3 regions of the Pseudoalteromonas sp. McH1-7 genome follow, and region 1 is predicted to be linked to each of the others. Evidence: predicted binding sites of a transcription regulator. Region 1 holds the regulator's gene; each other region holds the start of a gene.
The links. The regulator MetJ, encoded in region 1, represses methionine synthesis genes. The targets are predictions, from matches to a motif close to TAGACGTCTAGACGTCTA.
Positions count from the first base shown of each region.

Region 1 (5,826 bases):
AATCCCAACTTTTGCACAGACATGACCATTGTTCGCAATTTCCAGCGCCCCTGTGTAACGTAGTACAGCGTCATTTTCACGGGCTTTGGCGTCGTGTTCAGCGTAAAAGTCATCAAGCTGTTGGCGATTTTCCAAAAATTGTAACCACGAGCCTTGCGCCAGGTTATCTGGCATTAATGGTTCTAGTTCAATCTCATCTAACTCAAGTTCAATACCCAACTCTCTTGCCAAAATTAGCAACTTTCTCTGCATATCACGACCAGACAGGTCTTCTCTTGGATCAGGTTCGGTAAACCCAAGCGCTTGTGCGCCCAGTACTAACTCAGAAAAAGCCTCAGAGCCGTCATAACGACTGCACAGCCAAGATAGAGTACCAGAGAAAACCCCCTCGATTCTCACAATTTCGTCGCCGCTATTTTGCAGATCCGCTAAGGCAAAGTTAACAGGCAACCCAGCTCCAACACTGGTGTTATAACGCCATAATAAGTTACGTTCTTGCAGTTTTTGCCGTAGTTGTGTGTACCAGCTGTGCTTCGCTGTACCAGCGTATTTATTGGCGCTGATCAGATGACAGTCATGTTCTACAAACTGTGGATATAATGCACTAAAGCGCTCGCTTGCGGTAATATCAATAATTACTTTATGTTCGTAATCAAGCTCTTTGATGCGAGTAAATAATTCAGCTTCGTTATATTCTATGGCTTCATTTTGCCATTGCTGCTGCCATTGGGCTAAGTTTAATCCGCTTGGACAAAACAACATTTGTTTTGAGCGCAACAATCCTACCAACTTCAGATCAAAGTGCTCACTCAGTTTGTCAAACTGATCTTTACACTGCTCAATAAAAACCTCACCCACATTGCCAACACCTGCAACGATGACCGCGAGCTCTCTGCCTTTATTGACAAGCCGTTCATGTAATACTGCCAAAACATCACTATCAATAGACTGATCAGTCAGCACTAAACTATAGTTTTGTGCTTGTAATACAAAACGGGTCACTATCGCATTGTCGTCTAGCAATTCTAAAGCTTGCAGATGTAACCCTGCGATATCTTGGCTTGGCGCAACGACAGCAAAGCCTTGCACTTGTGATTCAATGATATTTGCACGAGGCTCTAAGGCATTGATAACCAGATGGCTAAACTCGGATGGCACCAATAAATGCGCCTCTCCACCTTTGATAAAATGATGAATACTATGCTGTATTAGTTGGCTAAGCTGTTTTACTTCACCACTATTTAATTTTTCAACACGCAGTAAATCTAGTTGTCCAAAAGTAGTGATAAAGCGCTTCTCTTTACTATAACCTGCTTTAACAATTTCAGTGCCTAGTGCGTCTGAGTCAAAACTACTTCGCACTTGTAGTTTTATATCAGTACCTTTCAAGGGAGAGAGTGTTTTTGCATGCAGGACAGGGTTCCCCAAACGTGCTAATAATTCAGCCTGACTTCGACATACTTTAGCGTATTTTATTGCACTACTGACTTTACGTGGATCGGTACTAAATACGCCTGTGGTATCTGTCCAAATCGATACCTGAGTGGCATCAATATAATTGGCCAGTAAAGTCGCACTGTAATCGCTTCCATTGCGCCCCAAAGTCACAGTTTCACCTTGACTATCTGCTGCAATAAAGCCGGTAACAATATGCACAGCATTGTCACCAATTGCGCTGTAACACACCTCTTTATTCAACGCATGTAATAATACACCATCCTGTTGCACAAATAGTTTTCTAGCGTCAATATCCCGAGCTTCAATACCTTGTGAGCTTAAGTAATTGGCTAGGACACGAGCCGACCACAACTCCCCATGCGCCAGTAGACTGGCATAGTGAAGTGTGCGTGCTTCACGCGCTTGCGCAAGGGCCTGCAATTCGTTCACGAGCTGCTTGAGCAAAGCAGCATGCCTATCGCCGGTAAACAACGCATCTATTAATTCACGTTGATGGTTTTCAACTTGTAACAAGACGTCGTTAAAAGCGCGCACATCTTGCTGCTCAAAACTCTGCCATAGCTTCACCAAAGTATTGGTTGTTTTTCCCGCAGCTGAAACCACTACGCTATCACCTAACTGACACTGCTCTAATATTATCTTAGCAACAGCCTGATAGCGCTCTGCAGAGCTTAAACTAGAACCACCAAACTTATGTACTACTTTTGCCATTTACTCACCACAACGCAACGGTATGTGCAGGCGTAAGCTTAAATGACTTCGCGTCATCACTTGCCTGGCTGTCATCAATACTGGAAAATCCGGCTTCAAGATCTGCGATTAAGTCTTGCACATCTTCAATGCCCACTGAAATGCGAATTAAGGTATCGCCAACCCCAGCTTCGAGACGTGCCTGAGGTTCCATTCCTGCGTGTGTCATGGTCGCAGGATGGCAGATTAAACTTTCAACTCCACCTAGTGATTCGGCGAGCGAGAACTGCTTTAACGAAGTTAAAAATTTAGCCGATGTCTGTAGATCACCCTTAATATCAAAGCTCACCATACCACCAAAGCCTAGTTGTTGTTTTTTTGCTAGCTCATGCTGTGGATGCGACTTGAGACCGGGATAGTATACTTGACTCACATATGGCGACTTCTCTAAGTATTCAGCAATCTGTTGCGCATTCTCTTGATGTTGGCGTAAGCGTACGTTAAGTGTGCGCAGTCCACGCAATGTCAGATAACTATCAAAAGGCGCGCCCGTAATACCAATGTTATTTGCCCACCAAGCCAACTCATCTCCTAGCTCTTGCGTGCGCGCTATCACTGCACCACCTACCACATCGGAGTGACCGTTAATATATTTAGTGGTTGAGTGAACAACAATATCGACTCCAAAAGCGATAGGGTTTTGTAATGCTGGTGACAAGAAGGTATTGTCTGCCGCAACTAAAGCACCGACCGCATGCGCAGCGGTTACAACTGCTTCAATATCGGTTAATCGTAAAATTGGATTACTTGGTGTTTCTATCCACACAAGTTTAGGCTGGATTTTTTCTAGTTTCTCAAGGCTTTCTGGCTGGGTTAAATCCACTACTTCTACTTTGAGTAGCCCACGCTTTGCCAATGACGTAAATAAACGATAACTGCCACCATAGCAATCGTGGGGGATCACTAAAGTGTCGTCATGGTTTAATAATTGAGTTACTAGGTGAATAGCCGACATACCTGTTGCGGTAATAATGCCACGTTGACCTCCTTCAAGTTCGGTTAACGCTTGTGCCAACACATCACGATTAAAGTTACCACTGCGGCCATAGTCATAATCACGCTTGGTATCAAAATCTGCAAATGAATAGGTCGTCGACAGATAAAGGGGCGGAACCACTGCACCATGTGCTTTATCAGCTTCTATACCGTGACGCACTGCAACCGTCGATTTGTTAATTTGACTCATAGGGTCACCTAGATAGTTGGATGTTTAGACGTCTAAAAGGTTAGAGCAACGACAACTAGAAGTCAAAACATTTATACTGCTAAATGGCTAAATAACTAGTATTTGACTATCTTTTTTAAACCGATAAAATTTCGCCACTTAAGGCGTTGCTAATACGACTGAGTTATTGAAAACTATGGCAGAGATCTATAGTTCTCGCCATAGCGGATTAATTTGCTCAACTATTCAAGTTCAGGTTTTATCTTTACTCTTTAAAGATTTCCCTGCTCCACATGCTTAGCTGAACAATATCAATCAGAACCCAGTCATATTGGCATTGATGTAACTGAGGCAAGTACACAATTATGGCAAAATGGAATGGTGAGTATATTCACCCATATGCAGAACACGGTAAAAAAGCAGAGCAAGTAAAAAAAATCACAGTGAGTATCCCTTTGAACGTGCTCAAAGTACTTACTGATGAACGTACGCGTCGTCAAGTAAATAACTTGCGCCATGCAACAAACAGCGAGCTATTATGTGAAGCCTTTTTACATGCTTTCACGGGTCAACCACTTCCAAGTGATGAAGACCTGAGAAAAGACAACCCAGAACGTATTCCGTTAGAAGTAAGACAAATAATGGAAGAGCGTGGTTTAGAGATCCCTGAAATAAACGAAGAATAATACCAATTTTCTTAATTAAGTGGTTTATTTTGAGGCGAGAAAATCTTGTCGATAACTAGGCAAAAATTTTGCTATTTAGTTGTTCTAAATGAGAAATTTTTAACGCTGTTAGCGTCAGATTTACTCCTTCAAATTGAGCAAGTATTAAGTCAAATTGGTATAATATCGACTCTTCATTTTTCACGGAAATAAAGACACAAAAAAGCCTCAATCGAGGCTTTTTTCATACTTAAGCTGGAATCGCTACAAGCAGTTATTTCTTAATACAAGGCAAATTTGTGCGTCAATAGCTGGCCTATTACAAACAAATTTACCGCAGAAGTAAGGGATAACAACTGCTAGAGAACAAATTATTAACCCAGTTTAGGTTATTTTATTCCATATAACCCAAGGGCATCTCGATTTGCGCTACGCCAGATTCAACCGCAGCAGTAGCAACCGCTTTTGCTATTCGAGGTAACAAGCGAGGATCCATCGGTTTAGGGATAATGTATTGCGGACCAAACTCAAGGCTGTCGACATCAGCTGCTTTTAACACCTCTGCAGGTACTGGCTCTTTTGCAATACTTCTAATAGCCTCAACTGCCGCAATCTTCATTTCGTCATTGATCGCTGTAGCACGTACATCTAGTGCACCACGGAAGATGAACGGAAAACATAGCACATTGTTCACTTGGTTTGGATAATCAGAACGACCTGTTGCCATAATCAAATCATCACGAGCACCATGTGCAACATCGGGGCTGATCTCAGGATCTGGGTTCGAACATGCAAATACAACTGGCTTATCAGCCATTAATTTTAAATCTTCAGCAGATAGAAGATCTGGGCCTGAAACGCCAACAAATACGTCAGCCTCTGCAATCACATCCTGTAACGTGCGCTTATCCGTATTATTTGCAAACAGCTCTTTGTATTCGTTAAGATCGTCACGACGAGTATGGATCACGCCTTTTCTATCTAGCATATAAATATGCTCTCTTTGTGCACCACATTTTATAAGTAGCTCCATACACGCTATTGCAGCGGCACCTGCTCCTAAACACACGATGATCGCATCATGAATATCTTTACCTTGGATCTCAAGTGCATTGAGCATACCAGCCGCAGTCACAATTGCAGTACCGTGTTGATCATCATGGAAAACGGGTATATCACAGCGTTCAATAAGCGCGCGCTCAATTTCAAAGCACTCAGGCGCTTTGATATCTTCAAGGTTAATCCCGCCAAAAGTATCTGCAATATTCGCTACTGTATTGATGAAGTCTTCAGTGGTGTTATGTTTAACTTCAATATCAATCGAGTCCAGTCCAGCAAAGCGTTTAAATAACAGAGCCTTACCTTCCATAACTGGTTTCGAAGCCAAAGGACCTAAATTACCTAGTCCTAAAATAGCAGTACCATTACTGATCACAGCTACCATGTTCCCTTTACCTGTATAACGATAGGCATTCGCAGGATCTGCCGCGATTTCACGTACTGGCTCGGCAACACCAGGGCTGTATGCGAGTGCTAGGTCTTTTACGGTCTCGGCAGGCTTAGTCAGCTCTACGCTGATTTTACCTGGAACGGGCTTCTCGTGATAATCTAGAGCTTGTTGACGAAAATCTGTCATGGCGCGATATTTTCCTACGAAGTTAATGTGAGAGTGTGCTAAACATTCGCATTCTGAGTGTCGGTTGCTTCCATATTTACAACCACAAACAGTGCGATTAACTATATGAGCGACGACATAAAAGTACTCAAAAGCACAGTGCTTTAAGCAGA
Region 1 is NZ_JABWPQ010000007.1:150,437-156,262, forward strand. It holds gene metL (bifunctional aspartate kinase/homoserine dehydrogenase II) at 1-2,169, opposite strand, end outside; gene metB (cystathionine gamma-synthase) at 2,174-3,394, opposite strand; gene metJ (met regulon transcriptional regulator MetJ) at 3,739-4,059, shown strand; gene HUZ36_RS07130 (malic enzyme-like NAD(P)-binding protein) at 4,433-5,674, opposite strand.

Region 2 (5,826 bases), on a different contig from region 1:
TAGTGAACGCTTAGAGTCTATTGTTACGATTGCTGAGCAAACGGCAGAAGGTGCAAGCCAAACGTCAATTTCAAGCTCTGAGGTGGCGAAACTCGCAGAAGAGCTGCGTTTGTCAGTCGATCAGTTTAAAGTTTAATACCAATTTGAGTTAATACTTGCTCAATTTGAAGGAGTAAATCTGACGCTAACAGCGTTAAAAATTTCTTATTTAGAACAACTAAATAGCAAAATTTTTGCCTCGTTATCGACAAGATTTTCTCGCCTCAAAATAGACCACTTAATTAAGAAAATTGGTATAATTGACGCACGACTTACTGAATAGAATTGCTATAACAATAAAAAAAACCCATGCAATGCATGGGTTTTTTTTATTTCTTTTTAATCGCTTATGCAAATAATGCGTTTGCTTTCTCAACGATGTTTTCGACAGTAAAGCCAAACAGTTTAAACAGCTCACCTGCTGGTGCTGACTCACCAAAGGTAGTCATACCAACGATTGCCCCATTCAACCCTACATACTTGTACCAGAAGTCTTCAATACCTGCTTCAATTGCAACACGGCGTGTTACTGAGCTTGGTAGAACGCTTTCTTTATACTCTGCAGATTGTGCATCGAAAATATCCGTTGAAGGCATAGACACAACGCGTACTTTTTTGCCATCTGCACGTAGTTTATCAGCAGATTCAACCGCAAGTTGTACTTCTGAACCCGTTGCAATCAGGATGATTTCCGGCTCACCATCACAAGACAGTACATAACCACCCTGCTTAATAGCTGCTACTTGCTCAGCAGTACGAGGTTGCTGCTCTAGCCCTTGACGGGTAAATACTAGGGCAGATGGACCATCGGCACGTTCTATTGCTTGCTGCCAAGCTACTGCAGACTCAACTTGGTCACATGGACGCCAGCTTGCAAGATTTGGGGTGGTACGTAAGTTTGCCATTTGCTCAACAGGCTGGTGCGTTGGACCATCTTCACCAAGACCAATTGAGTCATGAGTGTAGACAAAAATACTTCTTTGCTTCATTAATGCAGCCATACGTACCGCGTTACGTGCGTATTCCATAAACATTAAGAATGTTGCACCATAAGGGATAAAGCCTTTGTGTAGCGCAATACCATTCATAATGGCAGACATACCAAATTCACGTACACCATAGAAGATATAGTTACCCGCTGCGTCTTCGGCTGTTAAACCTTTTGACTGATCCCAAAGCGTTAAGTTAGAACCCGCTAAGTCAGCAGAGCCGCCCATAAACTCAGGAAGAATTGGACCGTAAGCGTTTAAGGCATTTTGTGATGCTTTACGCGTTGCAGGATTTGCCGGATTCGCTTGAAGTTCAGCGATATACGCTTCTGTTTTTTCTGACCAATCTGCTGGCAAATCACCTTTCATACGGCGTTCAAATTCAGCGGCAAGCTCTGGGTAGTGCATTTGATACTCAGTAAACTTGATTAGCCATTCGCTTTGTTGGTTCTGACCACGCGCTGTTGCATCCCATTTCGCGTAGATATCTTCAGGAATGTCGAATGCACCGTGCTCCCAACCAAGGAACTCACGAGCAGCTTTGATTTCATCATCACCAAGCGGTGCACCGTGGCAATCGTGGCTGCCAGATTTATTTGGTGAGCCATAGCCAATAACGGTTTTACAACAAATAAGCGTTGGTTTGTCAGATTCAGCTTGAGCCGCTTCAATTGCAGCTTTAATCGCGTCGCTATCATGACCATCAACGTCAGCAATAACATGCCAGCCGTACGATTCAAAACGCTTCGGTGTGTCGTCGCTAAACCAACCTTCAACTTCACCATCGATTGAAATGCCGTTGTCATCCCAAAACGCAATGAGTTTGCCAAGTCCAAGTGTACCTGCCAACGAACATGCTTCGTGTGAGATCCCTTCCATCAAACAACCATCACCTAAGAAGGTGTAGGTGTAATGGTTTACGATGTCATAATCTTCGCGGTTAAACTGCGCAGCTAAGGCTTTTTCAGCAATCGCCATACCTACCGCATTAGTGATACCCTGACCAAGTGGGCCGGTGGTCGTCTCTATTCCTGGTGCATAGCCATACTCTGGGTGACCTGGCGTTTTGGAATGTAACTGACGAAAGTTTTTAATGTCATCGATTGATAAATCATAACCCGATAAATGTAGCAATGAATAAATAAGCATTGAGCCGTGACCGTTTGATAATACAAAACGATCTCTATCAGCCCATTCAGGGTTACTTGGGTTGTGTTTTAGAAAGTCGCGCCAAAGTACTTCTGCGATGTCCGCCATGCCCATAGGGGCTCCTGGGTGGCCAGACTTGGCCTTTTGTACAGCGTCCATGGAAAGAACGCGAATTGCATTAGCAAGTTCTTTGCGAGATGGCATGAATTCTCCTACCTTTAAATGTGTTTCGCGGGGGTTGAGCCCATTCTTACTTATTTATATGGCCTACTGCAACGGCAAAGACCATAAAAAAACAGGTACAGACTGACTTTTTCTGACCATTAAAAAAGATTGAACAATTTTGGACGTCTAGGCGTAAAATAACTAGTCAATGGGTAGGTTTTTTGGTTAGAATACGCCCCTTAATTTTTCGCGCTGTTCCTGATGTTTGTGAAGCGCAATATTTGTGAGCATAAATACAATGGCTAAACATTTATTTACTTCTGAATCTGTTTCTGAGGGTCATCCGGATAAAATCGCCGATCAGATCTCTGATGCGGTTCTAGATGCCATCCTTGAGCAAGATCCAAAAGCACGTGTTGCGTGTGAAACTTACGTTAAAACCGGTATGGTTATGGTTGGTGGTGAAATCACGACTAGCGCTTGGGTTGATATCGAGGAATTAACTCGTAAAACTGTGCGTGAAATTGGTTATACCCACTCTGACATGGGTTTTGATGCGGATTCATGTGCAATCCTAAATACCATTGGTAAGCAATCACCAGACATCAACCAAGGTGTTGATCGTACTCGCCCTGAAGAGCAAGGTGCTGGTGACCAAGGTCTAATGTTTGGTTACGCGTGTAACGAGACTGACGTACTTATGCCTGCGCCAATTACGTACTCACACCGTTTAGTGCAACGCCAAGCACAAGTTCGTAAAGACGGTACATTACCTTGGCTACGCCCTGACGCTAAGTCTCAGGTAACATTTGCGTACGAAAATGGTAAAGCGGTTGGTATCGACGCTGTGGTTTTATCTACTCAACATTGTGATTCAGTATCGCAAGACGACCTAGTAGAAGCAGTGATGGAAACTATTATCAAGCCGACTTTACCAGCTGAGCTTATCACTGAAGCGACTAAGTTCTTCATCAACCCAACTGGCCGTTTCGTTATCGGTGGTCCTATGGGTGACTGTGGTCTAACTGGTCGTAAAATCATCGTAGATACTTACGGCGGCATGGCTCGTCACGGTGGTGGTGCATTCTCTGGTAAAGATCCATCAAAAGTTGACCGCTCTGCAGCGTACGCGGCACGTTATGTTGCGAAGAACATTGTTGCAGCCGGCCTTGCAGACAAGTGTGAGATCCAAGTGTCTTACGCAATCGGTGTGGCAGAGCCTACATCTATCAGCGTTGAAACATTCGGTACAGCTAAGCTTGAGGAATCTCGTCTAATCGAGCTTATCCGTGAACACTTCGACCTACGTCCTTATGGTCTGATCACAATGCTTGACCTAGAACGTCCAATTTATCAACCTACTGCTGCTTACGGCCACTTTGGTCGTGAAGAGTTCCCATGGGAAGCAACAGATAAGGCTGACGCACTACGTGCAGCAGCAGGTCTATAAGCCCTGCTATTCAGAGAAAAGGCGCTATATGCGCCTTTTTTGTTACCCAGACAAAATATGCTCACCCGATAAATACCTCATCAACATCATCTTTTAAGTTTTGATATTCGTCTTCATGAATATTAAGTTCAATCATGACTTTGTCTTTAAACAAGTGCCAATCTGCTGAACTTCTAAAGTGCTTTGCCTCAAAACATAGGTTTTCAGCGAGCTTTAAAGCAGCAAATGTTTGTGCATGCTGTGGGTTTTTTTCTGATTCTTCAAGGTAACTGACATCATGATGACGCAAAATCATTTGGCATATTTCTCTGGGTAAGTGCCATGAGGTTGCTAAAAAATACCCAACCACTGTATGTGGCACTGGATATTTCTGCTGCTCATAATCAATCAGTGTTCGTTCTGGCCTTTCTATTGATAGCTTTATCACCTCAGCGTAGTCAGGATATTTTACCGCCATTGCAGGGATCCCAGCATCATGAAATAGCCCCAGTAATTGTAAATTCTCTAAAGGTAATGAAGACTTTAAGTAGTGACCGACGACAAGTGCAGCCTTTGATATATCAGCTGCATTGTCCCAAAATTGCTGCAGCGAAATGCAGCACTTTGATTGCTCAAATGCGTTTTTAAGCAAATACCCTGTTACCAACTGCGTAATACAAGTTACTCCCAAAAACATCACCGCTTGTCGTATATCTGTAATAGTACGAGCAAGGCCATAGGCAGGTGAATTTATCACTTTTAATACCGCAGCAGACGCACCGACATCTGCAGCAATTATGTTTGCAACAGCAAATAATTCAGGTTCTGATTTTGATAATTCATTTTGAAGTGCTTGCAGAATTTCAGGTTTAGCAGGTAGGTTAAATCCACCACGTAAATCATTTAGCACTTTGTCGTCTATATCGATCATTGGGCTACCTCAGCTTAGATATTCCAAAGTTTAGTTCATCAAGAAATATTTGCAGTATCTCTGTACAAATCACTAGGCTTTGGCGCAAACTAGACAGCTGCTAAACTATGATATGACGAAAATAATGATACAAGGTTACAATTGATGTCGAAAAACAGCCTAACGCCGTTTTTACTGGCTTTGAAAAGCGCAGATATCACCAAAATACAAGCGATGTATTGTCAGTCCACTACTGAGGTAAAAGTAGAAGTACTCAAATTTCTATTTCAAAGCGCACAAAATAATGCCGCCTTGTACGGCCATTACCAAGATATCACAACGCTTTGTCTCCAAGCTGGCGAATTTCCAACGCCGCTACTAGGTGCAATCAATTCGTTGGAAAAGTTCTCTTTTTTCTCGTCTCCTCTTATCCTATCGTCGCAAATTATGTGCAGCAACCAACAGGGAAATACTATTTTGCATATATTCTTATCAACCGTTGCGGCATCGGAAAATAGCCTTAACTATCTAAAAACACTGCTACTGTTCGAAAGTCGAGAAATCTTACAAAGCGCCATTAGTCATAGAAATGACAAGCAGTTGACCCCGCTAGAGTGTTATTTAGCCTTTAATGCCAATATTGATGCACTCGCAATCCAAGAGCTAAGTGCGCTACTAGGGTTAATTGAAGTGGAGCGCAGACAAACCGACATTCAAGCTAGTAATGCCAAGGTCATTGAGTCACATTTACGACAGCAAAATCGATTAAGTGACTATAAGCAGTTTCTCTTGGCGACATACTATAAATCAAACCATTAACAGATTAGCCTGAGATATACTCCGTTGCTGTCATACGGTGATAAGTAACGTTGTTGTGAAATAGATGAACGGGGTTAGGATCAACCACTTCAATTGGAATGTTGTTTTGTCTAGCAATATCTAATGCCATTTGCGTAATGTTCACACTAAACGAAGTACCCATAAATATTATCCGTTCTGCGCTATACATTCTGCGTTGTGCTTCGCTGATCTGATAAAGATCAGTGTAATATTCGTCAAATAACAACACATAAGGCTTTAGTGAGTGACCTTTTTGCGGGCCACTCTTAGGGATCTTAAACACTGCTAACAATGACTCAGCTAAC
Region 2 is NZ_JABWPQ010000003.1:250,003-255,828, forward strand. It holds gene HUZ36_RS03630 (methyl-accepting chemotaxis protein) at 1-136, shown strand, start outside; gene tkt (transketolase) at 387-2,381, opposite strand; gene metK (methionine adenosyltransferase) at 2,641-3,792, shown strand; gene HUZ36_RS03645 (HDOD domain-containing protein) at 3,854-4,702, opposite strand; gene HUZ36_RS03650 (hypothetical protein) at 4,847-5,500, shown strand; gene HUZ36_RS03655 (SIR2 family NAD-dependent protein deacylase) at 5,505-5,826, opposite strand, start outside.
Region 2: metK (methionine adenosyltransferase) is a predicted target of MetJ. The motif match lies at 2,522-2,539, and genes of this name have one in related genera.

Region 3 (5,826 bases), on a different contig from region 1:
TAAAACGCTTCTGTGGTTTGCCCTGACAGCGTGCGCCCTGACGCGTCGGTTATAGTACCTGAGATCATCACAGGTAATCTCACCCCAGCTTGCTCAAAGGCTTCCTCCACACCATAAGACGCGGCTTTGGCATTCAGGGTATCAAAAATAGTCTCAATCAAAATAAGGTGCGCACCGCCTTCAATAAGGGCAAGCGTTGACTCGACATAAGCTGCAACCAACTTGTCGAAAGTGATATTGCGAAAACCAGGGTCGTTTACATCAGGAGAAATGGAGCAGGTTTTTGATGTTGGACCAAGTACACCTGCCACATAGCGAGGCTTGCTGGGGTCTTGGGCGGTAAATTCATCGCACACCGCACGTGCAAGCTTCGCCGATTCGAGATTAATCTCTCGACTCAGGCTTGCCATATCATAATCTTCCATTGAGATAGTGGTGGCATTAAAAGTATTGGTTTCAATGATATCCGCGCCAGCAGCGAGATAATCACGATGGATCTGCTTGATAATCTCAGGTTGTGTCAAGCTTAGCAGATCGTTGTTACCTTTGATAAGGACATGCCAATCTTTAAAACGTTCACCACGATAGTCCTCTTCTTCTAATTTGTGCTTTTGGATCATTGTACCCATCGCACCGTCTAAGATCAGAATACGTTGCTGCATTGCTTGCTTAAGCTGCGCTGCAATTTGCTCACCGTTTACGGCTACATTATTCGGCATAATTGTTAGTCCTTACATCTTGGCTAACTAAGTTAATATCATAAGGTGTGGTTTGGTAAACATAGTAGTTTAACCAATTTGAGAATAACAAAAACGCGTGACTTTGCCATGTTTTGGAGGGGCGCTTTGTGGTGTCATTCTCAGGAAAATAGTTCTCGGGCAGTGGTGCATTAGCCATTTTCTCACAGTCACGTAAATATTCTTTTTGTAACGTGTCAGCATCATACTCTGGATGACCGGTGATATAGACTTGGCTGCCGGAATGGTTTTTTATTAAGTAAGCACCCACTTTTTCTGAACCAGCTAAAATTACAAGGTCTTTACATGTGTTAATTTTGTCGACATCAATATGGCCATATCGAGAATGAGGCACTAAAAATTCATCGTCAAAGCCGCGAGTCAGCGCCCCGTGGTCAAAATAACAGTGGTGCTTAAACACACCGCACAGTTTGTCCTCTTTGAGTTCCCGTTTTAAGCCATAGTGATGATACAAACCGGCATGCGCTGCCCAGCAAGAAAAGAGCGTTGAAGTAACATGGTGCTCTGCCCAATCAAAAAACGCCTGTAACTCTTGCCAATACACCACATCGTCATACTCAAGATGCGCCAGTGGTGCGCCAGTGACGATCAAGGCATCATAGTTTTGCTCTTTTACATCTGAAAAATAGCGGTAAAACATGTCTAGGTGTTGCTCTGAATTTTCAGAACTGCGGTGAGTGTCTAGCCGTAGTAAATCGACATTCACTTGCAAAGGCGTATTGGCCAATAGCCTAATAAATTGCACCTCAGTTTCCACTTTATTTGGCATCAAGTTTAATATGGCAAGTCGCATAGGGCGGATCTCTTGCGTTGATGCACGGCTTTGTGGCATCACAAAAACATTTTCATGACGCAGTTGGGCAATGGCTGGGAGTTCGTCGGTGACGGTGATTGGCATGCGCTGCTCCAGACTAATCGAATGGCATTATTATGGACAAAAACAGGAAAATTTCAACCTCTAGATGTATGGACGTCCAAAACCCCATAATAACGATTTGATCTCGCTCCCTCCCCATTTTTTGTTCAATGTATGTATACTTGCCACCAAATTAATAAGCACAAGCAGCGTGGTATATATGATTGGCATTGGGGAAGCGGCAGCAATTGCAGCAGCCGGAGTATGGGCTGGTTCAACAATTTTATACAAGCGATTTAGCCATCACCTCAGTCCGTTTGAGCTAAACGTCAGCAAAGGCGTTATTGCTTCTGCTCTGATGATATTATGTTTACTCGTCACCGCTGATACCATGTACCCCACCTTACTCTCTAGTTGGGGCTGGCTGATTGCCAGTGGCATACTGGGCATAGCGATTGGTGACAGTGCCTACTTTGCTGCACTTAGAAATATTGGCCCTGCACGCACTTTGGTGATTGAAAGCCTAGCACCTGCCATTGCTGGGATCTTAAATATTATTATTCTTGGTGTTTATCTTAGCACATCAGCTTGGCTTGGCATTGCTATCACGACAGTAGGCGTAATGCTCGCAATCAAACCAAGTCGTAGCCAACCAGTAGTAGACAACAAGCACTATATACTTGGCGTTTGCTTCGCGCTTACAGCGGCTGTTTGCCAAGCTGCGGGTATGGTACTTTCCAAAGGCGCATTAACTAACGAAAGCATCAGCAGCTTGTGGGCAGCACTTATCCGTCTCGCCTCAGGTACCTTATTTGTGGCCTTTATTGTCACCTATCTGCGTTCACAAAGCCTACTTAAGGCACTCACGCTGAAACAAATTCAAGGCAAAAACTGGCTGTTTGTTGCGGTGTTTTTTGGTACTTTTATCGGCCTATGGCTACAGTTGATATCCGTTAATCATACCGACCCAGCCATCGCGCAAACCATCTTTGCAACGGCACCGCTTATGGTGATGACGATTGGGCTTTTACGCAGAGAAACTATCACTAAATCAATGCTATGTGGTGGGTTAATTGCGTTAGTTGGGGTATTTTTGCTACTAAGAGGATAGAGTATCGGTGTGATCACAGATATTTGCATTGAAGGCTCGCAAACTATTAACAATCAATTAAACTTCCTTCTACTACATTAAAAAAGGAATGAAGTCATGCGCGTTATCATTGCCATTGCTGCGCTCAATTTAATAGCTTGCAGTAGTACACTTGCTGTACAACAAGCAAATACCAAAGTGCTCGGCGCTTACACTATGTTTGCGCCCTCAACTACTGAAACCCCCAATATTTATGCTCGAGTGATTGTCGATGGTGTACTAACCGACGCCAGCCAATGTCCCTCTCTTATCTCAAATAAAGCTGTCACACCAATGACATTAAGAGCAAAGCGCCCAAACCCGGCGCACTTTCCTGTTACCGTATGTGAAGCAAAGCTAAGATCAAACACTGCCTATACAGTCACCAATAGCGCATTTTCGTTAGCACCAGTCACCTTTGACCCTAAGAAAATCGCGGTTTTCGGCGATACCGGCTGTAAATCGTCAGTGTGTAAAAACAACAGCGCTGCTGAGCCGTTTAAAAGCCTTACGGCGCAAGGAGCACAACAACGACCACAGCTACTGCTTCACATGGGAGATCTCAATTATCGCGGTACTGGCGGCGCAATCTCTGGGGATACCTACGCCTATGACGCAGGTGACGGCGGCTACGGTGGTGCAAGCTGTGGCTTAAATGACACTTACTACAGCCAAAACGCGCTAAATAGCCCCAGGCCAGACACATGGAGTAATTGGCAAGCCGACTTCTTTTTTGCGACGCGTCAACTTTCAACTTCGGCACCATGGATTTTTGCACGGGGAAATCACGAGTTGTGTAGTCGAGCTGGCGTTGGCTGGTTTTACTTTTTTGGCCCAGGGGCAGCCCTCCCTGATGCTGTAGACCAACAACAATGCCCAGCACAAGGTGATTATACTCAACCACCAAAATCTGCAAGCGCGCATATCATTGTGCAAAACTCCTATACCATCAATTTAAAGCCGCTCAGTATTTGGGTAATGGATAGCGCGAATGCGTGTGATGCCAGTGCCGATAATGGGCTAACTAAAGTTTACCAGCAACAATATCAAAGACTAAATGTCAGAAGTGAATTACTAAAAACCAAGCCCATGTGGATCATGAGCCACAGACCCATTTGGGGCGTTGAGAACCCAACAACCAAAGATACCCTAAACGTAATGCTACAAACTGCATTGAAACGCACCAAATCTGGCCAACTGCCCGATCATGTAAAATTATCGCTCGCAGGACATATGCACATTTATCAGTCTTCAACTTTTGCAACAAGCACCGCTAGGCCGCCGCAAATTGTCGTAGGTAACAGTGGTGTTAGTTTAAGTAACACCAATGCCTTTAGTGAATATGATTACAACTTGGATGGTGAAAATGCGGTGGTGAATACACAAGGCAAATTTGGCTTTTTATCAATTGAACTTGGTAAAGGAGGAAAGTGGCAAGGACAGTTTTTGGATGAAAATGGTGCAGCCTTTTTAACTTGTGATAGTGAAATTTCAGACAAAAAAGCGGTGTGCTTAGCAAAATAAAAACGAATATTTCTTAACTAACCTAAGGTTTGGATAAACAATAGATTGGCAGGTTTTGCTTTCAACTTATAACCTTGTGGCATTTGCTAGACTAGGGGCTACTACGCCCCTATTCCATTTACTCTAGACTGAGGTGAGAAGTGAGTTAATATCCTACCGCAGCACTGTCAGCTCGTCTTGGATCTGAGGAACCAAATAGCCCTTTATCGGTAAGCATGATTGACTGGGTCGATCCCATGGCGTTTTTTTCTGAAAGCCTATGCCCTTTACTTTCGAGTAGGCGTCGGGTGTCACCATTTAAACTACGCTCTATCCGAATTTCATCTGGTAACCATTGATGATGAATACGCGGAGCCACGGTCGCTTCAGCGATATTCAAGCCATGATCGATAACATTCATAATGACCTGTAGCGTGGTGGTGATAATTCGTGAGCCACCCGGACTACCTGTTACTAAAAAGGGTTTACCCTCTTTCATGACGATGGTCGGGGTCATCGAACTTAGCGGACGTTTCTTACCTTCAACAGCGTTGGCTTCACCACCGACTAACCCAAAGCCATTAGGACTACCGGGTTTGGCCGAGAAGTCGTCCATTTCGTTGTTGAGTAAAATCCCCGTACCTGCCGCTACAATACCCGAGCCGTAGCTAAAGTTTAGAGTATAAGTGTTACTAACTGCATTCCCCCATTTATCAACGACGGAATAGTGCGTGGTTTGGTTACTTTCAAACGGTAGCAATTTACCGGGCTTAATTTCACTACTTGGCGTTGCCTTATCTGGATGTATCTTTTTACTGCGTTGCTTTGCAAACTGCTTATCAACTAACGCCTCAACTGGTACGTCATAAAAATCAGGGTCGCCTAAGTATTCACTGCGATCAGCGTAGGCACGCTTCATAACTTCAGCCATCAAATGGATAGTTGCGGCGCTGTTATGACCCAGTTCACCAATTGGGTATTGCTCCAACATATTTAACATCTCTATGATATGAACTCCACCTGATGAAGGCGGCGGCATAGAGATGATTTCGTAGCCTCGATATGACCCTGTTAGCGGCTGACGCTCCAGCGCTTTATATGCTTTTAGATCGTCAAGTGTCATAATGCCACCAGCCGCCTCTACTGCCGCAACGATTTTCTTAGCCGTCTCGCCTTGGTAAAAACCCGCACTGCCCTTTTCTGCGATTAGCGTTAAAGAGTGAGCAAGATCAGTTTGTACCAACCATTCATTTGGTTTGTAACTACTGCCATCTTCTTTATAAAATATTGCCTTAGACGCGGGTACATCTAGCATTCGCTGCTTAATGTAATTATGAGATAGTGAGTTGGCTAGATCAGAGGTCACTTTAATGCCATCACGCGCCAGCTTTATCGCCGGTTGCATAACTTGGCTAAGGGTCATGGTACCATACTTTTTTAGTGCTAACTCCATCCCCATAACAGTACCTGGGACACCCACAGCAAGGCCATGTTGAAGGCTAAGTTTAGGGTCTACTTCACCGTTTTCATCAAGAAAAATACCTTTATGGGCGCTACTTGGCGCCATTTCGCGATAATCA
Region 3 is NZ_JABWPQ010000017.1:81,259-87,084, forward strand. It holds gene HUZ36_RS21620 (homocysteine S-methyltransferase family protein) at 1-719, opposite strand, end outside; gene HUZ36_RS13060 (homoserine O-succinyltransferase) at 709-1,656, opposite strand; gene HUZ36_RS13065 (DMT family transporter) at 1,835-2,725, shown strand; gene HUZ36_RS13070 (metallophosphoesterase) at 2,822-4,267, shown strand; gene ggt (gamma-glutamyltransferase) at 4,413-5,826, opposite strand, start outside.
Region 3: HUZ36_RS13060 (homoserine O-succinyltransferase) is a predicted target of MetJ. The motif match lies at 1,718-1,735, and genes of this name have one in related genera.